DNA from 4 places in the Bacillus sp. FSL K6-3431 genome. Region 4 is predicted to be linked to each of the others. Evidence: riboswitches for the same ligand, from Rfam matches in the RefSeq annotation. Region 4 holds a riboswitch; each other region holds the start of a gene.
What was found. Region 4 has a riboswitch for S-adenosylmethionine ahead of MHB53_RS21540 (acyl-CoA dehydrogenase family protein). Riboswitches for the same ligand answer to the same signal wherever they lie in the genome.
Positions count from the first base shown of each region.

Region 1: it holds a riboswitch for S-adenosylmethionine, as region 4 does, so the genes downstream of both, MHB53_RS04525 (methionine biosynthesis PLP-dependent protein) here and MHB53_RS21540 (acyl-CoA dehydrogenase family protein) in region 4, are expected to answer to the same signal.
Region 2: it holds a riboswitch for S-adenosylmethionine, as region 4 does, so the genes downstream of both, MHB53_RS11220 (YezD family protein) here and MHB53_RS21540 (acyl-CoA dehydrogenase family protein) in region 4, are expected to answer to the same signal.
Region 3: it holds a riboswitch for S-adenosylmethionine, as region 4 does, so the genes downstream of both, MHB53_RS11090 (O-acetylhomoserine aminocarboxypropyltransferase/cysteine synthase family protein) here and MHB53_RS21540 (acyl-CoA dehydrogenase family protein) in region 4, are expected to answer to the same signal.

Region 1 is NZ_JBBOCT010000001.1:889,284-893,606, reverse strand. Features, by position in the region: gene cysI (assimilatory sulfite reductase (NADPH) hemoprotein subunit) at 1-1,285, shown strand, start outside; SAM riboswitch class I at 1,541-1,648, shown strand; gene MHB53_RS04525 (methionine biosynthesis PLP-dependent protein) at 2,130-3,251, shown strand; gene MHB53_RS04520 (hypothetical protein) at 3,404-3,709, opposite strand; gene MHB53_RS04515 (DUF1292 domain-containing protein) at 4,017-4,292, shown strand.
Region 2 is NZ_JBBOCT010000001.1:2,179,556-2,183,878, reverse strand. Features, by position in the region: gene MHB53_RS11230 (Hsp70 family protein) at 1-434, shown strand, start outside; gene MHB53_RS11225 (J domain-containing protein) at 606-1,745, shown strand; SAM riboswitch class I at 1,888-1,997, shown strand; gene MHB53_RS11220 (YezD family protein) at 2,173-2,340, shown strand; gene MHB53_RS11215 (sensor domain-containing phosphodiesterase) at 2,606-4,323, shown strand, end outside.
Region 3 is NZ_JBBOCT010000001.1:2,154,322-2,158,644, forward strand. Features, by position in the region: gene MHB53_RS11085 (homoserine dehydrogenase) at 16-999, opposite strand; gene MHB53_RS11090 (O-acetylhomoserine aminocarboxypropyltransferase/cysteine synthase family protein) at 1,072-2,367, opposite strand; SAM riboswitch class I at 2,500-2,614, opposite strand; gene MHB53_RS11095 (redoxin domain-containing protein) at 2,877-3,482, opposite strand; gene MHB53_RS11100 (hypothetical protein) at 3,479-4,099, opposite strand; gene cls (cardiolipin synthase) at 4,124-4,323, opposite strand, start outside.
Region 4 is NZ_JBBOCT010000001.1:4,470,238-4,474,560, reverse strand. Features, by position in the region: gene MHB53_RS21545 (IS256 family transposase) at 1-443, shown strand, start outside; SAM riboswitch class I at 1,141-1,245, shown strand; gene MHB53_RS21540 (acyl-CoA dehydrogenase family protein) at 1,744-2,910, shown strand; gene MHB53_RS21535 (transporter substrate-binding domain-containing protein) at 2,958-3,821, shown strand; gene MHB53_RS21530 (amino acid ABC transporter permease) at 4,298-4,323, shown strand, end outside.

The DNA.
Region 1 (4,323 bases), 3.6 Mb from region 4:
TGATGTAAACCGTAATGTCATGTGTAATCCCAATCCATATCAGTCTGAAGTTCATACGGAAGTATATGAATGGTCACAAAAATTAAGCGAGCATCTATCTCCACAAACAAAAGCTTATCATGAAATTTGGCTTGATGGAGAAAAAGTAGTGGACAGTTTGGATAATGATGAAGAAACAGAGCCTATCTACGGACCGGTATATTTACCGCGTAAATTTAAAATCGGAATTGCAGTTCCACCTTCCAATGATGTCGATGTTTTCTCCCAAGACCTAGGTTTAATTGCTATTTACGAAAATGGTAATCTACAAGGGTTTAACATCGCTGTCGGTGGTGGTATGGGAATGACTCACGGGGATACGGAAACATATCCTCAGTTGGCACGAGTCATTGGATTTAGCCCAGTCGACAAGATTATTGATGTCGCTGAAAAAATAATGACCATCCAAAGGGATTATGGAAACAGATCCGTCAGGAAAAATGCTCGTTTTAAATATACGATTGATGCGCGAGGTCTTGACTGGCTATTGGATGAATTAACGGACCGAATTGGATGGAAGCTTGAGGAAGCACGATCGTACCAATTTGATCATAACGGGGATCGTTATGGCTGGGTTAAGGGTAATAATGATAAATGGCATTTCACACTCTTTGTTCAAAATGGACGTATTCAAGATTTAGATGAATATCTTTTAATGACTGGTCTCAGAGAAATTGCAAAGATTCATCTGGGTGATTTCAGACTTACTGCAAATCAAAACCTAATTATTGGTAATATTCCTGATCAAAAAAAGCATCAAATCGAGGAACTAATTAAAGAATATGGGCTAACAGACGGAAAAAGCCACTCGGCATTACGGAGAAATTCCATGGCTTGTGTATCTTTACCAACATGTGGTCTTGCGATGGCTGAAGCGGAACGATATCTACCTTCCCTTCTTGAAAAAATAGAATTATTATTGGATGATGCAGGCCTACGCGATGAAGAGATTGTTATACGGATGTCAGGATGCCCTAACGGATGCTCTAGACCTGCTTTAGGCGAAATCGGGTTTATTGGAAAGGCGCCAGGAAAATATAATTTATATCTCGGCGCAGGTTTTTCCGGAGATCGATTAAATAAATTATATAGGGAAAATATCGGTGAAAAAGAAATTTTAGATGAGTTGAAGCCGATCATTGATCATTATGCGAAAGAACGGTTTGAAGATGAGCATTTTGGAGATTTTGTCATTCGTGCAGGGTATGTAAAAGCAGTCCATTCAGGACTAGACTTTCACAAATAAATTGGCAAATCAATCAAGTCCACTTGTTAAGTAATGAAAAAAATTCAAAAAATGCTTGACGATTTACAAATATTTGTCTATAATTCATTTAATCTATCCTATTGAATGACAAACTAAATGAACAATAAATAAATAGTAGCGACCGGACAACCGGAGATACTACCTTTTGCATAAAAGGTGTATTTTCGGTTTTTTCGTGTTCATTTATAAATGTCATATGAAATGAATAGATACTAGTAATTAGATAACATTATATTCTTATCAAGAGAGGTTGAGGGAAATGGCCCTGCGACACCTCAGCAACCACCGTTTGACGGAAAGGTGCTACATCCAACAAGTTGGAAACAACTTGAAAGATAAGAAGAAACCCTTTTATGTAAAAGGGCCTTCTTCTTGTCGAAGAGGGCTTTTTTTGTATAGCTTTTGGAGGCAGAAATTGTTCACGGAAGACGCAGTCTTCTCCGTTAAAGAGCGTTTCAAAGAAAGGATAAAAGTTGCAGAGACCGACTAAGACCGCCAAGTAGCGTGGCAACGTCCGTACTAGGACTTTCAATCTGTCGAAGTTCTAGGAAGCGAGCTTTAAAACATTGCTGCACTAGCACAGGATGTTTTGACTTCAATGTTGCTAACAGGACGTACTTGCAAACGATGTGCCGAACTTTGAGTGCTTATGGGGCGTGAGCGACCTTAAAAGAGCTTCCTTCTCGTTTGCAGAAGATTTTATTTCCTATACGTAAGGTGCGAAGAAGTAAGCTGAAACTAACATTCAACAGCAACTTTTTCTGGACTATTGAACACCTATAAAAGGTCCTCTTAAAAAAATATGTAAGGGAGAAGGGTGTAGATGACATATCAAAAAGAAACAACACTTGCTCAAATTGGCAATCAACAAAGTGAAGCTGTAGGTGCAATTAACACGCCAATCTATTTATCATCAGCTTTTCGCCATCCAGATGTTGGCATGAATAACGGTTATGATTATATTAGAACAGGGAATCCGACCCGAGATGTTCTTGAAGTAGCCATTGCTAGGTTGGAAAATGGGGATCGTGGATTTGCTTGTAGTTCTGGCATGAGTGCCATTCAATTAGTATTTTCGTTATTTGAATCCGGCGATCATATTATTGCTTCCCGTGATATATATGGTGGTTCCTACCGATTATTTGAATGGCTGGAAAAAAAGTATAAAATAAGCTTTTCCTATTGGCATGAGGAAACAGATGGTGATATTGATCCATTCATCAAAAAAAATACGAGAGCGATTTTTATCGAAACACCAACAAATCCATTAATGAGAGAAACTGACTTAGCAAAAATCGCAAAAATTGCAGAACTTCATCGACTCTTGCTTATTGTCGACAATACTTTTTATACTCCATATATTCAAAGGCCGATAGAACTTGGGGCACACGTCGTCATACATAGTGGAACAAAATATTTGGGTGGCCATAATGATTTACTGGCTGGTCTAGTAGTTGCAAGAGATAAAGAAATAAGCGATCAATTATTTGCCTATCATAATGGTGCGGGCGCTGTTTTAGCACCGTTTGATTGTTGGCTGTTAATTAGAGGAATGAAAACACTCGCTTTACGGATGAGACAGCATGAAGAAAATGCAATAAAAATAAAAGACTATCTATCAGCAAGTCCGTTTGTTAGTGAGGTTCTATATCCAGGCAGAGGTGGAATGCTCAGCTTTAAGATAATCAAAGAGGAATGGGTATCACCATTTTTAAAAGCCATACAATTATTTACGTTCGCGGAAAGTTTAGGCGGTGTCGAAAGCTTAATCACTTATCCGACGACACAAACACATGCAGATATTCCAGAAGAAATCCGCAATAAGTACGGACTTTGTAATCGTTTGTTAAGGGTGTCCGTTGGAATTGAACATGTAGATGACCTAATCAATGATCTCGAGCATGCCTTTCAGCAGTGCCAGGTAGAGCAATTAGTCATAAAATAATACGTAGGCTCAGTGTATGAGCACTTTCACAAAATGAATGAAGATAGCAATTAATTCTGTGCTATCTTCATTCAATTTCATATTAGCATAGCTAAGAAATAACAATAGGTTTATATTGGATTACAAATTACATACAGATGACATCGTACTTTTTAGATAGGGTTTTGACGATTTTGGATTACTTCATTAACAACAATCGCAAGATCATCATTCCCGAATAAAGATAATACCTCAAATAATGTATCGTTACTAATATATCCCGACTCACTTTTTGATACTGTAAGTTCTAGCGCATCCCGTAACGCTGGATTTTTCCCTTGGTTCGGATATGCCTGCAAATATAATGCCTCCGGATCTAAATCTGCATTTATACACCATTGAGCAAACACAAGAATCATCATATTCTCTTGGCTTTGATAGTTTTCAATTATTTTATCTGCTAAATTTTTTTTGTCCATATTTATTCCCCTTTATATTTTTACATAAACTAGAAAGTCCCATTCGTTTATAGACAAGGCAACATAGCCATCATAACGGATTGACTATCCATTCCCCAATGGTTGTCACACGAGTATAACATAATGAGGTAGAAGTACTATTGCCAAGGAAGAAGTTCGCTGTTTATCATTTGGTGATTTTTTGAACGCCCTCTTATAATACAATATAAAAAATAAAGATTTTTATATCTAAATGGTGAAACTTGTATATTCGCGCATGAAAATGATTCATAATGGGAATTAATCTATATGAAAGGAGTTGGAAGTTATGGAGAAAATAGAAGTAGGGGAAATTTTCACAATTAGTGAAGAAGATGAACAAGAGCACGAGGTTGAGGTATTAGCAACAACTGAATTCGAAGGCACAGAGTATGCAGCTGTCAGCTTTGTTGAAGATCTACAACAAGAAGATAACGAGGATATTGATGTCTACTTTTTAAAAATCGATAAAGATGGGGATTTAGCTGCTATTGAGAACGACGAAGAATTCGAAAAAGTAACGGCAGCTTTTGAAGAAATGTTAGTCGAAGAAGATAAAAATTAAATGTTATGAACTAATGATTGTTGATATATTC
Region 2 (4,323 bases), 2.3 Mb from region 4:
GGGAGGGGCGGTTTATTAGTGAGACAGAACTAGTATCCGATGATCTAAAGCTTGATGGTATTCCCCGCGACCTTGCTGGACGGCAATCTCTTGAAGTAACCTTCAATTATGATATTAATGGTTTGATTCAAGTGGACGCAAAGATTTTAAGTACAGGTAAAAAGGTAACACAAGTAATTCAATACCAACCAGGGGTTATGTCTGATAAAGAAATCGATCAATCGTTTGCTCGTTTGGAAAATGAGCGTGTTGATTCGGAACTACTAGCTAGTGTACATGCGCTAACATTACAGGCAAAACGAAAGATGGAACATAATTCACCAGAAAAGAACGAAATAATCGGCGGATTACTTACTGCTTTAACTCATGCGATCGAAACGGGAAATATCGTTTTAATCAAAAAGCTTGAGCAGCAATTATCTTCACTTCTCTAGGTAAAGATAAGGTAGAGCATTTAATTTTTAATAGAAATCACATTTTATAGTTAAAGAATAGTGTTGAGCCAAAAATCAACTGTAATATAAAACACATAGCCAATGTTAGGATTATGCAAAAAGGACGCTTGTGCTTTTCTAAATTATATTTTATTGATAGGTGACGAAAGAATGATAACGGAAACTTTAACATATTACGAAATATTAGAAGTAGATTACGAGGCGACAGAAGAGGAAATAAAGCGAGCCTATCATCGTAAAATTAGAATGTATACGAATGAAAAGCACCCAGAAGAATTTAAGTTGATTCGAAAAGCATATGAAATATTAAGCAATGCTAACGAGAGGATTGCTTATGATCAGATGTTCCATCCGGAAAGTATATACGACAATGTGCTGGATCATATTCTTCAATTAATAGAACAAAGTGAGTACGAGGATGCACTTGATTTAGTAAAGCAAGAAATGGTTAATGGCGATCCAAGTATGGATTTATTGAGAGCAGATATTGTTTGTGAGTATATGCTCGGTAATATTGCATATGTATTGCGACAATTGAAAAGTATGCAACCAATGACAGAAGATGATTATATGTTTCGCTATTATTATACAATATATTCTCATCAACAAATCGAACAAAATAACGAAGCTGAAAAGGCAGGTAAGCAATTTATTTCCCACTTTCCAGAAAAAAGTGAGCCATATGAGCTATTAGTTCGGATATACAAGAAACAAAAAAAATATAAAGAGATAAAAACTCTCATTAACAAGCTAATGAGAAATAAAAAGGTTGAAAAAACAATTGACTTTATACCGACTTTTATTGATTTCTTAATGTTACCAGGTAATATGGTTAATATGTATATCACTGATTTTAATCGTGTGCGCAAAACAATCCTCTCGATACCTAAAAATGAAGAAGAACGTGAAAAGGAATTAAACATGATACTACATTTTGTCGATAATATTCAGCCAGGAGATAGCTTAGATGGAGTTGAATATTTAGTTGCAATTGCTGATAAGTTAAATGATAAAAAGGATCATGATTTAAATGCTCGTATTGTGGAATTAAAAAAATACGTTGCCCGTGAAAAGTCCGGGGCAGACTCAGATTCAGCTAATTCATGGTTGGATAAATCATCTATCATTGTAACGTTGATTGTCGGTTTGCTTCTTACTTTATTAACAGCAGCGCCTCTTTTAGGAATAATTGTCGCGATTTTATATTACCGACGTGGTAAGAAATTTCGGGCATTTATCGGCTACAGTATCGTTGCTCTTAGTTTGTTAAAAACTTTTGGCATTATTTAAATGCAGCGTATTAATTAATTTTAATATAGTGCTTTATATGTATGTTTAACCATTTTTAAAAATGGGATTGACGCAAAGTGAAAAGTAATTTACAATATTATACATAGCTTTATTTAAAAAATTCTAAATAACTGAATAGTAAAACTTATCGAGAGAGGCGGAGGGACTGACCCTGCGATGCCTCAGCAACCAGCAATTGTATATTGTATGGTGCTAATTTCAGAAGAATACTATGTATTCTAAAGATGAGTGTGCTTTAATTGGGCATGATGTCCGTTGAACCTCCACTCATATGTACTAGAGTTGGAGGTTTTTTGTTCGTTAGGAACGCATGAATTTTAATTAATTATATACCTATTTCTACACTCTTAATGTTGTGTAAGCACTATGGATCTGACATTTTATTTAAGAAATGGAGGGGATGGCAATGGCTACCCAAGATGAAAAAGTAATTGATTACATTAAATCGGAATTAAGCAGTATTGACTATGGTTCTATCGTTATTACCGTGCATGATGGTAAGGTTACACAAATTGAAAAAAATGAAAAAAAGCGATTTTCACAGGCAACTAAACTTGGCTCAGTAAAAAAGTAAAGACAAATTTGAAAAGTTGTAAGAATAAGTAACCGAGTTTAAATTAAGAAAACACATTAAATTAACTTTTAAGCCAGCTAGCGGTTTACTATTTAAGGATATTCCTGAATAGTAAATCGTGTTTTTTTTCGACAAAATGCACGGTGTTTTCGACATCGTTCGAATATTATTTTAATATCTTACTGGAAATATTTTTTGTTGAGTCGATATAATAATCGATAATGATTTGTCGGAATTTAACATTTTCTAAGAAGGGGGCAACAGCATGGATGAGCAGCAAGCTCCCTGTGTATTGCTATACCACATGAAAAACCATACATATACTTCGATTAGTGATCGTTGCAATGTATTGAACAATAATAGCGAAAAAATTTTGCAGCGCATTAAGAGGCAAGAAGACGTCACAGAGGAACTGTTTTATATGGATATGAACAGTCGACGTTATGAAGTTATTTCTGTGCCATTTGAGGAAGAATCGCTACTTCTGTATATGTCACCATGTGATCAAAGACGATTATATTTATCATTAGAGCATGAGAAGATGCTACGCATGCAACAACATCGTTTGTTTGAATTGGCAAAGTCAAAGCTAATGTCGAAAGAGGCTATTGAATCGTTAATACAAGAAATTTGTCAAACGATTACAACGGTCCTTGATGCGGACCGTGTAAGTATATGGTTATTTAATGAAGACAAGACAAGTTTGCAATGTCAATATTCATTCAATCGCAATATCGATGAATGTTTTTCTGATTGGGTATATGAACAAAAGGATGCGCCATTATATTTCGAACAAATACTAAATGGAAGATCTTTTGCTGTAGAAGATATTTCAGAGGATGCAGTACTTGGGTATAAGTTCAAATATTTTCAAGAAGTAACGGAAACACAATCAATATTGGAAGTACCACTTGTTTTAAGTACTGGTATTTTAGGGATACTTTGCTGTGAATCCTTCTCGCAAAGGATATGGACTGAATTAAACCAAGAGACTGTTAGGACGCTGGTTGATATGATAAGCTTCCTATTTGAACGTAAACAGCGAATTGAAACGGAAAATGAAATGAAACAACTTGCATATGTAGATCAGTTAACAGGGCTATCCAACCAGTATGCATTTTTTGAATTAGTAAATAAAAAAATGCAAAAGATAAAGGTGAAAGAAAAAGGTTTAATGGTTTACTTAAAGCTTGATCAATTTAGCAATATCCAAGATGTTCTCGGCCATGCCGGGGGGGATGAAGTGATCATTCATACAGCTAACAGTATTCAAGAAATATTCGGTGATAATGGGATATTAGGACGTATCGGTTTTGATCATTTCGCCATTTTCCTTCCAGCGGGACGTGATACGAATGTAGCAATGGATTCTATTGAACAAGTGATGAATCAATTATTACAACCCATGTATATTTTGGGACAGGAAGTGTATATGACACATAGCTATGGTGTGAGTATTTATCCTGATCATGGCGATGATGCAAAGAAATGTTTACAAACCGCACAAATTGCTTTAAACATGGGAAGAAAGAAAAATATCCGTAACGTGAAAGCGCGGTTTACAAGTAATATGTTTAGTGTGATGGCCAATGATTTAATCATTGAAATGAATATGCGCAGAGCATTAGATTTAAATGAATTTGAATTATACTATCAACCACAAATCGACTGTCTATCAGGAAAAATCATCGGCTTTGAGTCATTGATACGCTGGAACCACCCAGAGCGTGGCCTAGTCACCCCAATGGAGTTCATCAATTTGGCTGAATCCACGGGACTTATTATACCGATTGGTGAATGGGTCATTGAGCAATCATTTGAACAATTGGAGAAATGGAATGTAAGCGAGACTGATGAATTTACCTTATCGGTGAATATTTCGCCACGTCACTTTTTACATGTAAGTCTATATGACTATTTAAAGCGGAGTCTAGAAAAGTACAATGTGAATCCTGCAAATCTTAATATTGAAATTACTGAAAA
Region 3 (4,323 bases), 2.3 Mb from region 4:
AAACATGTCTTCTTCTTAATTCAATGCATAACTAGCTTTTTTCTTTTGAAAAATATGAGCAAAATCTTCGATCATTGCGCTTGCAGTTGGATCGCTCCCCGCTCCAGGACCTTGTATTGTAATCGTACCAGCTAATGTGGCTTGAACAAGTATTGCATTGTCCACACCTTCTACATTATAAAGTGGGTGATTTGCATCAGTTAATACAGGACTGACAGACGCAAGTATTTTTCCGTCTTTTTTTGTCACTTCAGCAATATGCTTATAACGATGGCCATTGTTATAAGCCACTTCAATCTGTTCATTGGATACGGCTGAAATCCCCTTAACATTTACTTCATCCCAGCTAGGCTGGCTGCCGAATACAAGACTACTTAATATCATCAGTTTATAAAACGCATCAAATCCCTCTACATCATTAGTCGGATCTGCCTCCGCATAACCAAGTTCCTGAGCGGTCTTCAATACTTCCTCAAAAGATAATTGTTTATTTCTCATTTCTGTTAATATATAGTTCGATGTACCATTTAAAATAGCTTGAATACGCTCTACCTTATTCACCTGCAATTGATGTGCCAGTGTTCTGATTATAGGCACACCACCGGCTACAGTTGCTTCATAACCAATCTGGACGCCTTGCTCATAAGCTTTGCGTAATAGCCTTTCTCCATGCCTTGCAAACATCACCTTATTTGCAGTGACGATATCGCAGCCTTGTTCCATCGCTCTTTCCAAATATATATAACTTGGATCCTCGCCCACAATTGCTTCAAATACAACTTGTAGATCTGGGATATTTAATATCTCCTCGAAATTAGTTGTCACTAATACATCTTCGGAGATACTACGATTCTTTTCTAAATCTTGGATAAGCACTCCAACAATTTGCACTTCAGCATCAAGTATATCCTGCAATTGCTGCTGATGTGTTTGAACTGCTTCGTACACTCCTTCTCCTACTGTTCCAAAACCGAGTATTGCTGCCTTGATGACTGCCATTTGTTTCCCCTCCTAATGTTTAAAATCAAAAGGCTGAGACGCAATGCGCTCAGCCCCTGTTATCCTGAAGTATTATTTAGTAGTAGCTTCAACAGATTTTGCGATTGCTTGTTCCAGATCTGCTGTTATATCTTCAATTGCCTCTAATCCAACTGCAAGGCGAATCAATTCCTCTGTTACACCTGTTGCTTTTAAATCATCTCCACTTAACTGCTGATGTGTAGTAGAAGCAGGGTGAATAATCAATGATTTAGCATCTCCAACATTAGCAACATGAGAAAACAGTTTGACATTATCTATTGTATTTCTACCAGCTTCGCGGCCACCTTTTATTCCAAAGTTCACGATCGCTCCAGCACCTTTAGGGAAATACTTCTGTGCAAGTTCATATGATGGATGACTTTTAAGACCAGGATATGCAACCCACTCAACTGCATCATTTTGTTGTAAATATTCTGCCACTGCTTTTGCATTCTCCACATGTTTCGTAATGCGTAGATGTAATGTTTCCAATCCTTGCAAGAAAATGAACGCATTGTCAGGACTTAAGCAAGGTCCAAAGTCACGTAGCAGCTGAACACGTAATTTAGTAGCAAATGCTGCATCTGGTACATCGATGCCAAAACGGATGCCGTGATACGAATGGTCAGGCTCAGTGAATCCAGGGAATTTCTCATTGTTCCAATCAAATTTTCCGCTGTCTACAACAACTCCACCTATTGCTGTTCCATGACCACCAATCCATTTTGTAGCTGAATGGACGACAATATCTGCACCGTGTTCAATCGGTCTGCTTAAGTATGGAGTTGCAAATGTACTGTCTACGATTAACGGAATATTGCTTTCATGCGCAATCTTAGCAACTGCTTCAGTATCAAGAATATGCAAGCTTGGGTTGCCGATAACTTCTGCAAAAATTGCTTTCGTTTTCGGAGTTATTGCTTTACGGAAGTTTTCCGGATCTTTCGGGTTAACAAAGTTTACTTTAATTCCGTATCTTGGGAGCGTTACAGCGAACAAATTGTATGTTCCACCATATAAATCTGTAGCAGCTAAAATTTCATCACCTGCATGTGCAATATTTAAGATTGAAAATGCAATAGCAGCCATTCCAGATGATAATGCAACTGCGGCAGTTCCGCCTTCTAACAATGCGACTCGCTTTTCAAATACGTCGACTGTCGGGTTCATGATTCGAGAATAAATATTTCCAGAAACCTCTAAACCAAATAGTTTTTGAGCATGCTCCGTGTTTTCGAATACATAAGAAGTTGTTCTATAAACTGGTACACCTCGTGACCCTGTTTCATCAGGCTCTTGCCCACCATGAAGTAATAAAGTTTCTGGCTTAAAGTTTTGTTCTGACATTTTTTTATCCCCCTAAATATTATAGTAATTTGATTGGTAAACTTGGTTAAAAGGTTGCATAATATTTTCTGCAATCTTCTTTATACAAAAAGCCCTCTTCTGAATAAGAAGAGGGCGTATATACAGTTCCTCCCCTTATCTTCCAGGTTACTAAATAACCTGTAGGAATTAGCACCTTTTCAGATAAAATCATCTGAAGGTTGCCGGGCATCGCAGGGCCTATTCCCTCCGCCGCTCTAGATAAGAGTAATGCTTATTATTAAATTTTAGATAGTTCAATGAACTCTTAAAAATTAGTATACTACGTATTTGAATAATGTCAACCCTTTTTCACTTATTTTAAAATTTTAAGTTTTTAAATGCTGTCTAACCTAGATTGTACACAAGGCTAGTTCTTTTGTGATAAGGAACTCATGTATGCTTTAGATAGTGTAATCACTAAACGTACGGATCTAAATAGATGCTCGTTCCTGTTATGAAACGAGCATCTATTTACGTGGTAATGTTCACTACTTCATTTCCTTAACTAATTTTCCAATCATTTCTTCATCCATTGGACCGACAATTCGTTTATGAATAAATCCATTACTATCAATCATATACGTTGTTGGTATTGTTAGTATTTGATATTCATTACCAACATTTCCTTTTTCATCTAGAGGTATTGGAAATGTTAATTCATACTCTTTAATAAATTTGCTGATTTTGTCTCTTTTATTGACACCACGTTCTGCATTCGTTAAATTTACTGCAATTATTTCAACATTATCATTCTCGGCAGCCGTTTTGTAATAGTTCTCCATATGAGGCATTTCCGCCTTACATGGGGGACACCAAGTCGCCCAAAAATTCAAAATCACTTTTTTGCCTTTATAATCAGACAGTTTAATTGATTCACCATCCAGTGTTTCCAATTCGAAGTCGGGTGGTTGATCTCCTGTTGTTAGCCCAGGTGCAGCAGTATCTACTTGTGCTTCCTTTGTTGATGATTCCATTAAAAATTCTTCTTGGGCCAATTCCTCTGCTTTTTTTGCTTGTACTTCTTTTACAATATTCACTGTAACAATACTGATTAAAATCACGATAACTATTAACCCAAAAATATTTTTCTTCACTTGGCACCAACTTTCTTTATTTTAGATATGATAAGTAATGCAATAACTACTATTATATATGTCATAATTGGAACGGAAAAAAGTCGATCCATTACCGAATAAATAAGTAGCTGAATAACCGTAAACAAAATGAGTAATTGCTGTAGCCATCTTATTTGGTTATTTTTTAAAATGGCCATTACAACAAATCCAAAATTGATTAAGATGAGTATCACTCTAAACAATAAAGGGTAATCATCTACTATGCTTATAACAATCTCATAAATAGAAAACGTCATTAACCATACTTGGAAAATGTCACCTATGCTCATTTCCGCTTGTTTTTTTCTTTTACCTATAATAAATAAGTATATGCATCCAGCGATCAGTCCAAGCCAAAAACCTTTTATCCCACCATTAAAATACAATATAGTTAAAGGGTTCTGTATACTGAATTTAAATTGAAATAAAATTACACTCAATTTCCACGTGATAATAAATATAAAAATAGCATTCCCATAATAATCAGCTATATGCTTTTTCTTTAAAAGCAACAACATGCCAGTCGTTAGAAAAAATGCTATTACGATCGCTACCCAAGAGACTGGGAAGGATAAAGAACCAATTGAAAGCCACATTTCATCCGTCCCCCCTTTCTTCCTTTAAAGAACTGGTGATAGTAAGCGTGAAACGGATTCTTTAAATCTTATATATAGTGGACGTTTTTGATACTCTTCTAATGTAAGCTCCTTCGATTGTTCCATATCTTTGTTAAAAATATCGACAAGCTCTCCAACGAGTTCTTCATCATACAGAAATGCATTCACTTCAAAGTTAAGTCGGAAGCTACGTACATCCATAT
Region 4 (4,323 bases):
AAGCAATTCAGCGGGAATTCATAGGCACTTCTTGGCAACGTTGCACTGTCCATTTTAAACGGAATATCATTGAACGATTGCCAAAAAAAGAATCAAAACAAATAATCGCTGACATGAGGCGCATCTTTAATAGTATTTCAGTAGAAGAAGCTCGCCAATATAAAGAGCAATTTGTCGATAAATATGAAGAAGAAGCAAAGGTCCAGAAAGCAATTGAAATTTTAGAGGATGGCTTCGAAGATGCCATTCAATTTCTCAACCAGCCTTCTCGTTATCATCGTTATCTAGCGAGCACAAATTCACTTGAAAGGCTTAATCAGGAGGTTCGCAGGAGAGAAAGAGTCATACGTATCTTCCCGAATAATCAATCTGCATTTCGACTTATCGGTGCAATACTAATGGATTATGAAAACAGAGAACGAAGCGGAAAAAAGAGTTTATAAAATGACAATTTCATCAAGTGAAAAGGGGGTACCCCCTTTTCACTTGATGAAATAAAATAGCCAACTATAACTAAATATCATAAAGAAAACATTGTAAACTAAATTACACAATTGTCTGGACTTGACTGCTGAGTCGCCAGTAAATATCGTGAGTCGCTCATAAAATTGCTGAGTCGCCAGTAAATATCGCGAGTCGCTCATAAATTTGCTGAGTCGCCAGTAAATATCGCCAGTGGCTCATAAATTTGCTGAGTCGCCAGTAAATATCGTGAGCCGCTCATAAATTTGCTGAGTCGCCAGTAAATATCGTGAGTCGCTCATAAAATTGCTGAGTCGCCAGTAAATATCGTGAGTGGCTCATAAATTTGCTGAGTCGCCAGTATTTAGCCGCCAGTGGCTCATAAATTTGCTGAGTCGCAAGTTGGTCATTAAAGTGCTAAATGGTCAGTATATAGTCGCTCATATATGGCTTCTAATGTTAATTTCGCCAAAAAGTTAAAATATCCTTTTACATTAATTCCACTTTCCATTTTTATAAATAGAAAATCTGAATCTCTGAATTGAACGACCTGAACATTTTTTTATCCACAAAAATCCATGAATCCACCCAAAACCCATTATTCATATAATAATAGTGCGATTTATGTATTGACAAAATAACGGAGATAGCATAAAGTAAATTTCAACAACTTCATCCTTCTTATCAAGAGAAGCTTAGGGACTGACCCAATGATGCTTCAGCAACCTCTGCATGACAGAAAGGTGCTAAATCCAGCAAGAGTTTAATCTTGAAAGATAAGAGCGTTTGGCATACAAGTCAATCCCTCTTTTTATTTTGGAAAAGGGGGATTTTTTCCTAGTTTTAAAGTCTTCCAATATGGATGAAAAGTAAATTTGTTATGTTGCCGAGTTGTTCACTTCGGATCATCATTTGCGTACATTTAACTTCATTCAGCAGAAGTCCCCCACTTCTATAAGTGGCTGCGATTTACCTCATTCATTGGGAGTGCAAACTCCGGCTGAATGAAGTTAAAACCTCCAGCGGATGTCACAGATTTTTAGAGGAAGTTTATTGAGCGAGCTCGATAAAATCTGGACGCAATTCCGCCGAGGCATAATTGATTTTTATATAAAGAAAGATATTTTATGTTTTAACATTAATGTTAAAACACAAAATATGTTGCCCATCATAATATATATATAATCTTCAACGGAATTCAGTTTTTTATAATATTAATCCCGACAAAACCTATAGGCTTTATTTAATTAAAGTAAACTTAATGACCTAGGAGGAAAAAATGTGATGAACTTATTTGTAAAAACAGAACATCAAAGATTATGGTTACAAAGATTGCATGAGAAAAGAACGAAGTTTAATGATCAATCAACTCAAATTGATGAACTAGCAATGTTTCCAAAAGAAAGTATTCAAGATTTAGTTGATATGGGATATTCAAGTATTACCCTTCCAAAATCTTACGGCGGAGAAGGTATATCCATCTATGGTATGGTCCTCCTTCAAGAAACGCTGGCTAGTTTTGATGCTACTACAGCACTTTCTATTGGTTGGAATCTTGGGGTTATTGGAGATATTTTTGAAAAAAAGCTTTGGGATGATGAAAAACTAACTTTTTTTGCTGAAGAAATTCTTAATGGCGCATTAGTGAATCGATCTGTTAGTGAAGCACAAACAGGAAGCCCGAGTAGGGGTGGCCGCCCGGGAACAAATGCAGTCAAAAAAGGCGATTCTTGGATTATATCGGGGCGTAAAAACTTTACAACTGCATCTCCTGCATTAACTTATTTTCTTACATCTGCATGGATCGAAGAGAAACAGAAAGTTGGTTTTTTCCTTCTACATAAAGATTTAGAGGGACTAACAATTGATGAAACGTGGGACGTCATTTCTATGAGAGGATCAGGTAGCCATGATCTCGTACTCCAAAATGTAAAGGTCGATGATTCGAAACTTGTTGAACTTCCTGACACACCTGGCGGACAATTAAGTGGCTGGAATCTTCACATTCCTGCTTGTTATCTAGGTATCGCCCAGTCTGCACGCGACTATGCAATACATTTTGCCAACCATCATTCACCAAATAGTCTTAACGGACCAATTAGCCAATTACCTAATGTCCAACAGCATCTAGGTGAAATGGATTTAGAGTTAATAAAAGCAAGACATCTAATTTATAGCGTTGCAGCAGCCTATGATGATGAATCGCGAAGTAACTATCTCACCAATGAACTAGGTGTCGTTAAACATACAGTTACAAATGCAGCAATATCAATTATCGATAAAGCAATGAGGATTGTAGGAGCAAAAAGTCTACAACGTAGCAATCCTTTACAACGGTATTATCGTGATGTAAGGGCTGGTTTGCATAATCCACCCATGGATGATATGACGATTAAAAATTTAGCATTATCAGCAATAAAACAAGAAAAAGCAATAGATGATAATTAAAGAATCGATATGTTGATAGCGACTATAAAAATATGGAGGGATATAAAGTGAAATATTTGAGAAATTGGATTGGAATTACAGTGCTAGTATTGATTTTTACTACAGGTTGCTCTAAGGGGACAGAAGATGCAAATACGAATAAAGCAAGTACTGATGATGTAAGAAAAATTAAAATTGCCTATGCACTAACTGGTGTACCTATTACCTACCAAGATGAAAAAGGAAATGCTACAGGCTATGATGTTGAAATAATGAAACTGGTAGATGAACGTCTTCCCGACTATGAATTTGAATTTATACCTACAACAGATGATGATTTATTAATTGGTGTCGAAACTGGTAAATATAATGTAGGTGTAAAAAATACCTTTTACACAGAAGCAAGAGCAAAAAAATATGTTTATCCTGAAGAAAACCTAGGTGCAAGTAGTTCAGGGTTAATAATGAGAACAGAGGATAAAGATCTTGTTCAAGATTTATCCGATATTGCTGAACTAAAGAAAAAATTGATCCCAATCGCCCCTCAAGATGCACAATATAGTTTAGTTCTGGCTTATAACGAAAAAAATCCGGACAATCAGATTACTGTTGAAAACTCTGAAACTTTTACTGTTTCCGACTGGCCGATTTGGATTTCAGAAGGAAGATATGATGCCATGCTTACTATTAAAACTTCATTCAATAAGACGGTAGTAGCTAAAGACGGAGCTTATCACCATTTAAAAGATGACCTAACATACAATGGCTTTACGGCAACAAAGACATATCCTCTATTTAATAAAAAGGAGCAAGAACTCGCTGATGCCTATGATGTTGTAATGAAAGAATTGAAAAAGGAAAAAATACCAAATGATTTACTAGTTGAATTTCTGGATGAAGATACATTTAAACTCCTTGAAGAAAGTAATTAATGTAACTTGAGTTCTGCAAATAGAAGAATCCTCTTGCTAAGCATAAGGGGATTCAAAAAACACAAAAATTCTATGCATTGCCTAACTTTACAAATATCGTAATGGTCTAAAATAGGCTCTCCGAATTTCGAGGCGTAAATCTGCTGAATTTCCAAAAACCTACTGGGAATTAAGCTTTATTGAATATTTGGTATTCGTTTTCAAATTTTTTCAAAAAGAGACATGCCAAAGAAGCATCATATATTTATTTTTTAAAAAGGTTGTTTTTGCAAACATTGTTGCTTTACCAAGGTAGTGCGTGGTTGATTTATAGAGTATTTATCTCATTCCATACAGAATGGGTAATTCTACTAATAAAGAGTGAACTATTCCCCTATTAAAAGTAGGGGGAGACATGAAAAAGTGGCACAAGAAAGTCTTGTACCATCCGGCTTGGTGAATGCCGAAAGTCTATATAAAAGCAAGGAGGTGCTAACATGCATGCATTTGATTTTACAGTTAT